DNA from 4 places in the Lysinibacillus sp. LK3 genome. Region 1 is predicted to be linked to each of the others. Evidence: riboswitches for the same ligand, from Rfam matches in the RefSeq annotation. Region 1 holds a riboswitch; each other region holds the start of a gene.
What was found. Region 1 has a riboswitch for thiamine pyrophosphate ahead of VK91_RS12180 (ABC transporter substrate-binding protein). Riboswitches for the same ligand answer to the same signal wherever they lie in the genome.
Positions count from the first base shown of each region.

Region 2: another riboswitch for thiamine pyrophosphate. It lies ahead of thiT (energy-coupled thiamine transporter ThiT); the one in region 1 lies ahead of VK91_RS12180 (ABC transporter substrate-binding protein).
Region 3: another riboswitch for thiamine pyrophosphate. It lies ahead of thiM (hydroxyethylthiazole kinase); the one in region 1 lies ahead of VK91_RS12180 (ABC transporter substrate-binding protein).
Region 4: another riboswitch for thiamine pyrophosphate. It lies ahead of thiW (energy coupling factor transporter S component ThiW); the one in region 1 lies ahead of VK91_RS12180 (ABC transporter substrate-binding protein).

Region 1 is NZ_LDUJ01000016.1:46,100-49,273, reverse strand. It holds gene parC (DNA topoisomerase IV subunit A) at 1-1,163, shown strand, start outside; TPP riboswitch at 1,272-1,382, shown strand; gene VK91_RS12180 (ABC transporter substrate-binding protein) at 1,536-2,531, shown strand; gene VK91_RS12175 (thiamine-binding protein) at 2,533-2,823, shown strand; gene VK91_RS12170 (ABC transporter permease) at 2,823-3,174, shown strand, end outside.
Region 2 is NZ_LDUJ01000025.1:47,874-51,047, forward strand. It holds gene VK91_RS18085 (hypothetical protein) at 1-534, shown strand, start outside; gene map (type I methionyl aminopeptidase) at 564-1,319, opposite strand; gene thiT (energy-coupled thiamine transporter ThiT) at 1,482-2,042, opposite strand; TPP riboswitch at 2,176-2,283, opposite strand; gene VK91_RS18100 (DUF4870 domain-containing protein) at 2,409-2,732, shown strand; gene VK91_RS23255 (hypothetical protein) at 2,788-2,910, shown strand; gene VK91_RS18105 (AAA family ATPase) at 2,948-3,174, opposite strand, start outside.
Region 3 is NZ_LDUJ01000018.1:65,341-68,514, forward strand. It holds gene thiD (bifunctional hydroxymethylpyrimidine kinase/phosphomethylpyrimidine kinase) at 1-541, opposite strand, end outside; gene thiM (hydroxyethylthiazole kinase) at 529-1,296, opposite strand; TPP riboswitch at 1,380-1,477, opposite strand; gene mbcS (acyl-CoA synthetase MbcS) at 1,668-3,174, shown strand, end outside.
Region 4 is NZ_LDUJ01000013.1:47,907-51,080, reverse strand. It holds gene VK91_RS07190 (VWA domain-containing protein) at 1-932, shown strand, start outside; gene thiW (energy coupling factor transporter S component ThiW) at 1,088-1,588, opposite strand; TPP riboswitch at 1,683-1,790, opposite strand; gene VK91_RS07180 (MFS transporter) at 1,857-3,053, opposite strand.

The DNA.
Region 1 (3,174 bases):
AATTATATCGTTTAACGAATACGGATATTACAGAGCTTCGTCAGGAACAGGACGAGTTAAATAAGCTAATTGCGAAGCTAGAGGGGATTCTACAAAGTGAAGCAAAGCTAGTGCGTGTTATTAAACAAGAGTTACTAGATATTAAGAAACGCTTTACAGAGCCTCGTCGCTCGAAGATTGAGCAAGAAATTGAAGAAATTAAAATTACATTGGATGTCCTTGTGCCAAGTGAAGAGGTTGTCGTAACAGTAACGAAGGATGGTTATATTAAACGTACATCCACACGTTCTCATGCCGCTTCAAACGGGCAAGATTTTGCCATGAAGGATTCAGATTATTTATTGTATGAAGCAAACTTAAATACACAGCACCATCTATTGCTGTTCACAAATCGAGGCAATTATATTTATCAGCCTGTTCATGAGCTGCCTGATATACGCTGGAAGGATCTCGGCCAGCATATTTCAAGTATTGTGCCAACAGGGGAAGATGAATCCATTATTGCGGTTTATGGCTTCGAAACATTTGAACAGCCAAATACGTATGTCTTCACAGCCACAAAAGATGGCCAAATTAAGCGCTCACCACTCGCAGACTATGCGGTAACACGTTATTCAAAGCCAATTAAAACGATGAACGTCAAGGCTGGTGATGCGATGATCTATGCATCATTTGTAACAGATGACGTGGAGCTGATGCTCACAACGGATACAGCCTATGCGATTCGTTTCCCTATGGAGGAGTTACCAGTTACAGGTGTGAAAACAGGCGGTGTGAAAGGGATCACACTAAAAGATGGAGAAGCCTTAGTTGGAGTCAATGTGTTACAGCCTGATGTTACCCACTATGTAGTGATTGTGACACAGCGTGGGGCCGTAAAGAAAATGAATGTCGCTGAAGTTGAAGTAGCGAGTCGTGCAAAACGTGGACTAAAAGTATTAACAGAGTTAAAAGCAAACCCTCACCGAATTGTGGCAGTTGTTCAAGCAACAGACGAGGAGCAGGTTGTGATTGAAACTGAAAAAGGTGTTCAAGAGATGATTGACGTACAAGCATTGTCTCGTGCGGATCGCCATTCCAATGGTTCATTTAAAGTGGATATTGCAACAGATGGAGCAATTTCTCATGTTGTAACAGCCAAAAAAGAACAGAAACCAAGCTAAAAGCATGCCCAGCCTCTTAGGAGCGCTGGGCTTTAAGCTCTATTCAAAAATAGCACCTTGTCATTTAAGTGAAACTATGGGTATAATAATCATCGAAAAGTTCATAGCGAAAGAATGTAGGGGGGCTAGTAATTGCTAGCTGAGATTGTGTCCGGTAGACGCTGACCCTTTGAACCTGATTTGGCTCGTACCAGCGTAGGGAACATCTATTCAAAAAGCAAAGTTTTGAAGATTGATTGCAATACGTCTGGGAGGAATCCTAGGCGTTTTTTTATGTTTTCAAGCAACAGCTTGCCAACATTGTATACGCTTTCTTCTGGTGACAACATTCATTCATGAACACTTTCATATTACAAACTGGGAGGCTTTCGCATGAAAAAATGGTTTTTTATTTTATTGGCAGCACTATTGACATTAGTAGGCTGTAGTGACAAGGATGACAAGCAGGCTGCAGACAAGCTGAAAAAGGTGTCTGTGGTACTGGATTGGACGCCGAATACAAATCATACAGGACTATATGTTGCCAAAAAACTCGGTTATTTTGAGGAACAGGGTTTAGATGTTGATATTATTATGCCTGGTGAGGCGGGCGCAGATCAGCTTGTTGCTTCTGGAAAGGCGGATTTTGGCGTGAGCTATCAGGAAGGCATAACACAGGCACGAGTACAGGATGTGCCGCTGGTCTCCATCGCAGCAATTATACAGCATAATACATCTGGCTTTGCTTCTATTGCTTCGAAGGGCATTACATCGCCAAAGGATTTTGAAGGTAAAACCTATGGTGGTTGGGGCGCGCCATTAGAGCAAGCCGTTTTACAATCACTCATGCAAAAAGAAAAGGCAGATATTAATAAGCTAGATATCGTCAATGCAGGGGATTTAGATTTCTTCACAATGATGGAAAAAGATATAGATTTTGCTTGGATTTATTATGCATGGACTGGGATTGAGGCTGAGCTGCGTGGGGAAAAGATTAATATGCTATATCTTACAGATTATAGTGATCAATTGGATTATTATACGCCAGTTTTAGCTACAAATGAAAAAATGATACAGGACAACCCGGATGTAGTCAAAGCCTTTGTGGCAGCTGCATCGAAGGGCTATGAATACGCAATTGAAAACCCAAGTGAAGCGGCTGATATTTTAATCGAAGCGGCCCCTGATTTAGATCAAGCGTTAGTGCATAAAAGTCAGGAATGGCTGGCTGATAAATATCAGGATGATGCCAAGCAATGGGGAGAGCAAAAGCTTTCGGTGTGGGAAAATTACGCGAAATGGATGTCTAGCAATCAAGTACTAGAGGGCGAATTTGATGCGAAAAAAGCCTTTACTAATGATTTCTTACCTAAAAAGGAGGCCAAATAAGATGGCAAATTCATTAATCAGTGTACAAATCATTCCGAAGACAGAGAAATATGAAGATGTTATACCATATGTCGATGCAGCAATTGCGGTGATCGATGCTTCTGGGGTGAAATATGAGGTACATCCATTGGAAACAACGATGGAGGGTGAGCTTTCAACATTGCTCCAAATCATTGAAAAAATGAATGAGAAAATGATTGAACTTGGTGCCATTAATGTCATTACACAAGTGAAAATTTTATATCAGCCAACGGGTATTACGATGGATACATTAACGGAGAAATATCAGTAATGAAACGTGCATTACAGAAGGGAAGGACGATAATTTTTATCGCCTTCCTCTTGTTCATATGGGAACTAATCGTGCGGTTTGCTGAAGTTCCTCATTGGTTAGTACCCACACCAAGTAGTATTTTGTCAGAAGCCATCCAGTCGTATCAAACCTTTCTACCACATGCATTCGCTACAGTACAATTAGCTCTACTAGGATTAGCCATTGGCATCGCTTGTGGGCTAACGGTGGCAATAGTGTTGCATCGATTTACATTTATTCGAGAACTGTTTTATCCAATTCTTATTATGTCGCAGAATGTTCCTATTCTAGTCTTGGCACCGCTCCTTATTATTTGGTTTGGCTTTGGCT
Region 2 (3,174 bases), on a different contig from region 1:
TATTGGTTAGTTATGAACATGAAAAAGACAACTTTGAAACAGTCTGCGCTTTTTAGTTGCATAAATATATTACAAGCATTGACGATATATGTCTGGCACCATGAGTTATTTATTGTTTCTCTTGGCATTACATTACTCTTAGTCTTGTATTTGTTTATGTTGTATAATACGTACCCTCTTCAGGACAAATCCTTGTTTGGTCGTATTCCTTTCTCTATTTATTTAGCATGGATGACATTTATTTTTATCACAAATACAAGCTTTACGTTAACGGCTTATGGTTGGAACGGCTTTGGTCTTAGTACGCCTCTTTGGGCAGTGATTTTACTTACTTTAGGAGGAGCCATTGCGCTACATATCCGTTTCCATCACTTTGATGTTATGTATCCAAGTGTTTTTATTTGGGCTTATATTGGAATCGCCATACATAATGGTTTTGATGAGCTACTTGTCACTACAGCTGCTTTATTTTTATGCGGTGTTCTCTTTGTTGGCATTTTATTTATTAAAAAAAATCCTGCCTACCAAAAATAAATTGGTTAGCAGGCTTTTTTCATTACATCCTATTCTTCGTCTAATGACGTTAAGATAATTGGTTTATCTTTTGTTACAATGACTGAATGTTCGATTTGTGCTACAAGTGATTTATCAGGCGTCACGAATGTCCAGCCATCACCTGCTTCTACGATATGTTCTGCATTTGCTGAGATAAATGGCTCAACCGCAAGGACCATACCTTCTTTCATAATAGTAGTATCCCATGCATCGTAATAATTTAAAATATGGTTTGGTTCATCATGTAAAGATTGACCTAAGCCATGACCTGTTAAATTCATAATAACAGTTAACCCATTAGCATTTGCCTCGCGCTCAACAGCTTTGCCAATTTGATTTAATTTAGATCCAGCCTTTACCTTTGTCATTGCTCGATCAAAGGCACTTTTAGCAACACGGCAAAGCTTTTCTTTGTCCTCATAGCCATCACCCACAACAAATGAAATACCTGTGTCAGCAAAATAGCCATTTAAAGAGCCTGAAACATCAATATTTACGATATCTCCCTCTTGAATAACACGCTTTCCTGGAATACCATGTGCTACTTCTTCATTGACGCTAATACATGTATACCCTGGAAAATCATATTCTCCCTTTGGTCCTGAAATAGCGCCAGCCTCTGCAAACATGCGACCAGCAATTTCATCAAGCTCAAGTGTTGTAACACCTGGTTTTGTGGCAGCTTTCATTGCTTCGCGAATTTCAGCACAAATGCGTCCTATTTTTTTAAAAGCTTCAATCTCTTCTTGCGTTTTTACAATCATGTATAACGTCCCTTTCATCTAATATCTATTCTTTAATATAACATAACTTTTTATGCGTAGAACGATAAACGCTTTAAATATTGTATGCTTTCCTACTTTGCAAAGTGCTAAAAGAGTTATTCACGACAAAAAAGTCCCTCCACTCATGTGAAGGGACTAGCATTAAGCTTTTCTTTGCATTAATTGGGGAGCGGCTGTAAATAAAAGAACACCAACGATAGCCGTTAAAATGGTTGCTGGTAGCATATATGTACCATTGTAGATGATGGAATAGATCCATGCATTTTGGTCACCCGCATATTCGGCAAAAAATACAGCACCAGCGATTGTATGTGCTGTGTATCGTAAGAAGCCTGCGAAAACGGTACCTATGATTATATAAAGTGCCATTTTTGTTTTGTTCATATGTTTAGCAGCGTCTAACACTGGTCCACGTACAACCGCCGCTAATCCTACAACAGTAAAAGCAACGCCATAATCTAGTAATCCTTGTAGCCAGTGCACGATATAAGAACCAAACATTGTTTGCATAACACCCACAAGTAGTCCCGTAGTAAGACCAGCTACTAAGCCCCAGCGAAATGCTATTAACATAATCGGTACCATAACAAGACTAACTGAGCCGCCTTGTGCCCATACTTTAAAGGAAACCTGATCCAGTACGAGACCTATCGCTGCAAAAATCGCAATCTCCACTAGCATTAATAGTCTTTTTTTGTCCATACATATTCTCTCCTTTGTTCCGATGTAGGATACAAGAGCAGGAATAGAAAAGCGCTGATATGTCTCTTTCTGACACCTTTTTCCTTTAAGGACGAAAAAACGATGTCAGGACAGAGCCTCACATCGTACAAGTGTCGGTTTCTATCCACATCCCTACGCAAGCGTTAACTTACAGGTTCGAAGAGTCAAGGCATTACGTGCCCAGTCTCAGCTGACATCATCAGCTCCCCTTGTGGTCGTTACATCTGAATTTATTTGAACACTCTCATTGTACGCAAAGGATTGAAGGATTACAACCTTCCATACATCATTTTTTTGAAACTTTGCTGTTTTTCATGCGTAAATATTTAAAAAGGAGGTACAACTATGGAGAATCAAAAAATTTTAGCTGCCTTTAGTTATCTTAGTATTTTCTTCGCCCCTTTTATCGTTCCATTAATTGTATATTTCGTGACAAAAGACAGTGATGTAAAAAGCCATTCGATTCGTGCACTTGTCTCTCATTTAATACCCTTTGTTTTTGGCATTCTATTCTTTATTGTCTTTGTTTTTTCTACATTTAGTTTAGATCCAACCTCCAGTAACAAGACAGTGATGATTATTTGGTTTGCTTCATTCGCCATCTATGCTCTCGTCTCACTCGGTATTGTGATTTGGAATATAATTCAGGCTGTTCGTGTTATCCGTTAATGTTTTATTTTTAAGTGAAACAGGTAGTAGTAATTGTAAAAGGAGCTGTTTTGGGATGAAAGTATCAAACGTTGTAAAAACTGCCGTTAAGTTAGCACCTATTGTTATTCCTATCGTAAAAAAAGTAATGGCTGCAAAAAAGGGCACAACGCCTACAACCACAACTCGAAAAAAATAAAACGAAGGCGTATTCCTTTTAGAAATACGCCTTCGTTTTATTTCACTTCAAAATGGGTTTGACTATGGCCATTTAATGTTTTTTCCACATGTAAAACTGCTGGCATCGCAGATTTCAATTCAGGTACATGCGAAATAACGCCAATCATACGACCAGAATCCTGCAAATCAATTAATGTATCGATTGCTTTATTTAGTGATTCCTCATCAAGCGAGCCAAAGCCCTCATCAATAAACATCGTTTCAATATGAATATTACCTTGGT
Region 3 (3,174 bases), on a different contig from region 1:
AAAGTGGATCTGCTAAATGACCACCTTTAATGATGACACATTGTACACCTAGCTGTAACAAGCTTTGAGCTACTTCTTTCATATCTTCAAAATGATGAATAGATCTCCCAGTAAGTGTCTCTGCCTCGGGTATATTGGGCGTAACAACCGTAGCAAGTGGTAATAAAGTTGAGCGTAAGGCATCGATAGCTTCTTGCTGTAATAGGCTTTCCCCACCTTTTGCAATCATCACCGGATCAACAATCAGTGGAATGTTTAGCTCCCTGATCTGGTGTGCAATTGCTTTGATAATTTCTGAGGAATAAAGCATTCCTGTTTTAATCGCAGCGATTGGAAAATCTTCTACTAAGGCCTCTAATTGTTTTTTTATAAAGGAAACGTCAATAGGGCAAACACCTGTTACACCCAAAGTATTTTGAGCAGTTAGAGCAGTAATAACAGAAGTACCGAACACTTCTAATTCCTGAAATGTTTTTAAATCAGCCTGTATACCCGCGCCTCCACCACTATCTGAGCCAGCGATTGTTGTTACAATATGCATGAAGCTGCACCATCCTTTGATAAGCGATGTATAGCATTGAGTAAGGCTATTTGAAAATCACCAATGTCTGCAGTAAATGCGGATGCCAGTACACCTGCTTTTTTATAGTAAGTAAGTGTTTCTGTTAATTGTTGGTAAGGATTATGGCTTACACTATAGGCTGCGCCACAAATTGCGCTAAGTAAACAACCTGTACCCGTTACTTCCGTCATTTGGGGATGACCACCAGCGATCCATTGGCTATGCTTGCCATCAGTTATAAAATCGCGTTCTCCTGTGACAATAACAATGCATTGATAGCGTTGAGCCAATGATGTGGCTTCTAATTCCATAGCGATAGTGCCATGACCACTATCGACACCCTTTTGTTGCCAATTTACACCAACTATTGCTGCTAGCTCGCCGAGATTACAGCGAATCACGGCAAAGTGTATGTTTTCCAGTAAGTATCTTACGGTTTCCTTACGATAAGTTGTGGCTCCAACTCCGACAGGATCTAAAATAACAGGAATACCAAGTTTATTGGCTTTTTCACCTGCTAATAACATGGCACTTTTTGTGCGATCATTAAGTGTTCCAATATTAATTAATAATGCTTGAGCAATGGCCACCATCTCCTCTACCTCTTGGTAGTCATCGGCCATTACTGGTGAAGCACCTATCGCTAATAAACCATTTGCTTGAAAATTTGCCACTACATAATTGGTTATACAATGGATAAGTGGTTGCTGTTGACGAATTGTTTGAAAAATCATTGTAGTCCTCCTTTAGGGATGGACGTAAGCATGCAAAAAAGGCTCTTTTTGTGTAAAAATGCACGAAAAGAGCCTTTCATCTGAAAACGATGTTTATTGCTCCCTACGTCAGTATTAACTAACAGGTTCAAAGGGTCAGGTTTTACCTTCTCAACTCTTACGAGTCCCCCTGCAATCTTGCTTTTAGTTGACCAAAATGTACCATACTTTTCATTTGTATTCAATAGCAAGTTTTCCTATAGATAAAATGTGACCGATGCCATATAGGAGGGTATGATAGTTGTCATGACTTTACCGAAATTAAGCACAAACCATTGAAAATGCTGAAAAAAGAGTTTTATAATGTGTCATAACAAAAGGGGGCAATTGCCATGAAAAGACAAGATTTAGTTGCACCAGAATGGTATAACATAGTAGAGGAAATTGAAAAATATGCTCAGGATGCAGCCAAAAATGCTTTAATCATTTATGAAGAAAACCAAGACATCCAATGTATTACATATGCACATTTATTGGAAAAAGCGAATCAAGCAGCACATGTATTCACCAAGCAAGGTTTAAAGAAAGGTGATGTCATTTTAGTAATGGTACCACGTTCGGTTGAAGCATATATTGTGTATATTGCTGCATTGAAAGCGGGTTTAACTATTATTCCAAGTTCTGAGATGTTAAGAACAAAGGATATTGAGTATCGAATTCATCATGCAAATGCTAAAGCAGTTATTGCATTTGAACCCTATATTGAACAGTTCGATAAAGTGGGAAATTTACAAGACATACTGCAATTTGTCATAGGGAATGCACATGAACCTTGGCAGAACATACTTGAAAAAATGAATAATCAACCTACAACCTACATAAATCCTATCCCAACAAAAAGCACAGACAATGCATTTTTAGCCTATACAAGCGGAACAACAGGAAATCCAAAAGCAGCAGTGCATACGCATAGTTGGGGCTATGCTCATTTACGAACAACAGCACCACATTGGTTGGGTGTACAAGAAAATGATATTGTTTGGGCGACTGCAGCACCAGGGTGGCAAAAATGGATTTGGAGTCCATTTCTAGCTACTTTAGGCAGTGGTGCTACTGCATTTGTCTACAAAGGTAAATTTGAAGCAGCTTCTTATTTAGCATTGCTTGAGAGATTCAAAATCAATGTACTATGCTGTACACCAACTGAATATCGTTTTATGGCAGCGCTTGAAAATTTACATGAATATGATTTAAGTGCAATTCGCCAAGCTGTATCAGCTGGTGAGCCATTAAATAGTGAGGTTATTAGAGTATTCTTGGAAACATTCAAATTACAAGTGCGAGATGGCTATGGACAAACGGAAAATACATTATTGGTAGGCACAATGGTAGGGATGGAAGCGAGAGTTGGCTCTATGGGAAAACCTACTCCTGGCAACACTGTTGAAATTATTAATGATTTGGGCAAACCTGTTACAATCGGAGAAGTTGGTGATATTGCTGTTCATCGCGAAACGCCAGCACTCTTTAAAAAATATTTAAATGATCCTGAACGTACAAATTTACAATTTCGTGGGGATTGGTATATTACAGGAGATCGTGCCTATAAAGATGAAGATGGCTACTTTTGGTTTGACGGACGAGGAGACGATGTTATTATATCCTCAGGCTATACAATTGGCCCTTTTGAAGTAGAGGATGCTTTAATGAAACATCCAACTGTAAAAGAGGCTGCTGTTATAGCGAGCCCTGATAAAGTAAGAGGAAATATTGTCAAAGCATTTATTGTTCTGCGCAATGGTGAAAAAGGTGATGGAGCGCTTATTCAAACACTCCAAAGTCATGTTAAATCATTGACCGCTCCTTATAAATATCCACGTGCTATTGAATTTGTAGAGG
Region 4 (3,174 bases), on a different contig from region 1:
TCTATGATGTGATAGATGAGCAAACCATTCCTTCTATTTTATCTCGGGAAACAGCTATGATTTCCCGCACCTATATTGAGGACAATCCATTCTATCCGGCAATTTATAATGCAGCAGGATGGAACTCACTGTTTGCTAATGGTGTCCCACAAATGAATGCATATATTGGGACAACGGCAAAACAGGGGGCTACTGTTGTAGCAGAAAGCGAGAAAGAAGATCCTGTGTTAGCGCAGTGGCAATATGGTCTTGGTAAAACATTTGCCTTTACATCTGATTCAACGGGTAAATGGACTGGAGATTGGGCAAGATGGCAGAATTGGGGAGCATTTTGGCAAACACTTATTTCTCAAATGCTACCAAGCTACAATGATGTAGCCTATGATGTAAGATTGGAAGCAGATGGTTCCTTTATGATTACAGACCCTACAAATGAAGCCGCATTTTTAGATATTGTAGCGGTAAATGAAGCAGGGGAGGAGCTAGAAACACAACTTGAAACCATTTCCGCATCTCAAGTTCGAGCTGTAGTACAAGCTGAACCTGGATTAATTTTCTTCCGTATAGCAGATGAAAAGCAGGCCATTTATCAGGCAGGGCTAAGTGTTCCTTATAGTGCTGAATACGAACTACTCCCTGTAAATAACCAACTGATAGAAGAGTTAACTCAACGAACAGGAGGCACTGTTTTAAAGGAACCACAAGATGTCTTCCGTGACTTTACGACAAAAGGAGCAGATCGGCAAAATATTGCCACATGGCTACTCTTAGCGAGTATGCTTCTTTTCTTTATTGATATTACCATAAGACGTTTTGGTTGGAATTTCCTAACGAATGCGAAGAAAAAAGAGCCGCTGGTTGAGGAAAAAACTATAGAAGCAGAAGACACAAATGTAGCACAGTTGTTAAAAGGCATGAAAAAACGATCTTAAAATAGAGGAAGCAGTGCAAACTCGAATAGTTTTGCACTGCTTTTTTATATTGCATGAAATAAAGAGTTATCCCCTTTGTAAAGAGGGTAAATGAGAAGAAAAGCGATCCAAATTGGACTACCCCAGCTCAATGAATGCTCATAATTCAATCTCTCTCAATAAAGAGAAGAATTAAACCTCTTTACTAGCTCTGTTTTACGCAAGCTACTCGCAACCATTACACCTAAAATAGCACCGATCGTACTTGATGTTAAAAAGGCTGGTAGGAAGAAGAATGCTGCTACAGATGTTCCCATGAATAATTTTGCATAAGGGACGGCAATAAGTGAAGCCAGAATGCCCGTTCCGATAACTTCTCCGATACCAGCTAACCACATTTTATTGCTATATTTATAGGCAAGGGCAGCACAGAACGCACCGATGATACTACCAGGGATAGCTAGTAGAGAGCCTGTTCCAGTAAGGATACGAATGATGGCAGTGACAAAGGCAACTATAACTGTTGGTACGGGTCCAAGTATAATGGCTCCTATCACATTAATAGCATGCTGAACTGGGTAAGCACGTGCGATTCCTGTTGGGATGGATACGAAAGTAGAGCCTGCAACAGCAACGGCTACTAATAAAGCCATGACTGTTAATTTACAAATTGACATAAAGTTCACTCCTTTTGGTAAAGTTCGTGAGGAAAAATAAAAAGGCCACCCCCTTTAAACAATAGGAAGCGGCCTTGCGTGTATATAGTGACAACAGCAAGTAGCGCCACTTCCCTCCGCTAGTGTGAACTAGATCAGGTTCAAAGGGTCCGTATATTACCATATACGTCTCAGCCTTTTAAAGACTCCCCTAGTGGTTAAAATCATTCAATTTTGTGAATCAACAATAATGTAACATACTGCTAAAAATAGTCAATGATTTTTCAGACTATTTTGTATCGGGATGCATTAAATGAGGTGCTTTTTTCACTGTCCAGATGAGCGCAAGGAAGAAACAGGCTAATAATATGATAGAACCGAAAATATATGGGCTATTCATATTCCAGTCAAATAATAAACCTGCCAAAGCGGGTCCAATCATATTTCCGAGGCTCATATAGGCATTATTCAAGCCCGCAGCAAATCCCTGCTCTTTCTCTGCAAGCTTTGAGATGAGTGTATTAACAGCTGGACGAATTAATGTCGTTGCTGTAGAGAAAATTGTTGCTACAACTAAAATAAGGGCAAAGCCAGAAACAAATAATATTAAGAAAATAGCAACGGATGCAATAAATAAATTTACTAGTACTACTTTCATTTCACCATAACGATTGAACAGTGGTGTAATAATAAACATTTGTACTACTACTCCAAAAGCACCACCAACAACTAATATAATCGCTATATCTACAGGTGTGTAATTAAACTTTTCTGTCACAAATAATGACAATGTCGTTTGGAAATTTGCAATTCCAAACGAGAACACCAGCATAATTATGAGCATAACAAAATAAGGCATATGTATGGAACGAGCCATTTGCTTCGCCAGATTGTCTTGCTTTTGTTTCTGTTGAGCAGTGTTTGGTTTGGTAGAAGGTAATAAAAAGTAAGATAAAATAGATGCTACAATGGCTGCAGCTCCAGCTGTGAAAAATGGGAAATGTAAGCTTACCTTTGCTAAAAAGCCACCAATACCAGGTCCAATCATAAAGCCAAGAGACATAGCGGCACCCAACATCCCCATACCTTTCCCACGTTCTTCATAGGTTGTGACGTCAGCGACAAAAGCCATAATAGGAGGTGCAACAAATGCGGAACCTAGACCACCTAAAAATCGTGCTAAAAAGAGCATCCATACATCTGTAGCAAGGCCAAATCCGATTTGTGCAAGACCTGTTACGATAAGACCGAAAATAATTAAATTTTTTCGTCCGTACTGATCTGAAAGATTCCCAGCAATAGGAGAAAATACGAATTGAGCTAAGGCGAACGTTGCGATTAGCATACCTAGAACTTGTCCTGCTGCACCAAATATTTTTAAATACTCTGGCATGACAGGAATAATAATGCCAATACTCCCCATTGCGATAAACATATTAAACATTAAAATATACAAAGCCGCCTTATTGGACTTCTGCTGGGTCATCGAATGAACCCCCTTTTTGTAATCAAATATAGTACAGTCTATCATAAAGAATTATTGCTTGGCTAATAGTTAAGATTATAGTACTGGTTCTATATTTAGAATGGTTTTCCACAAAAGTTTT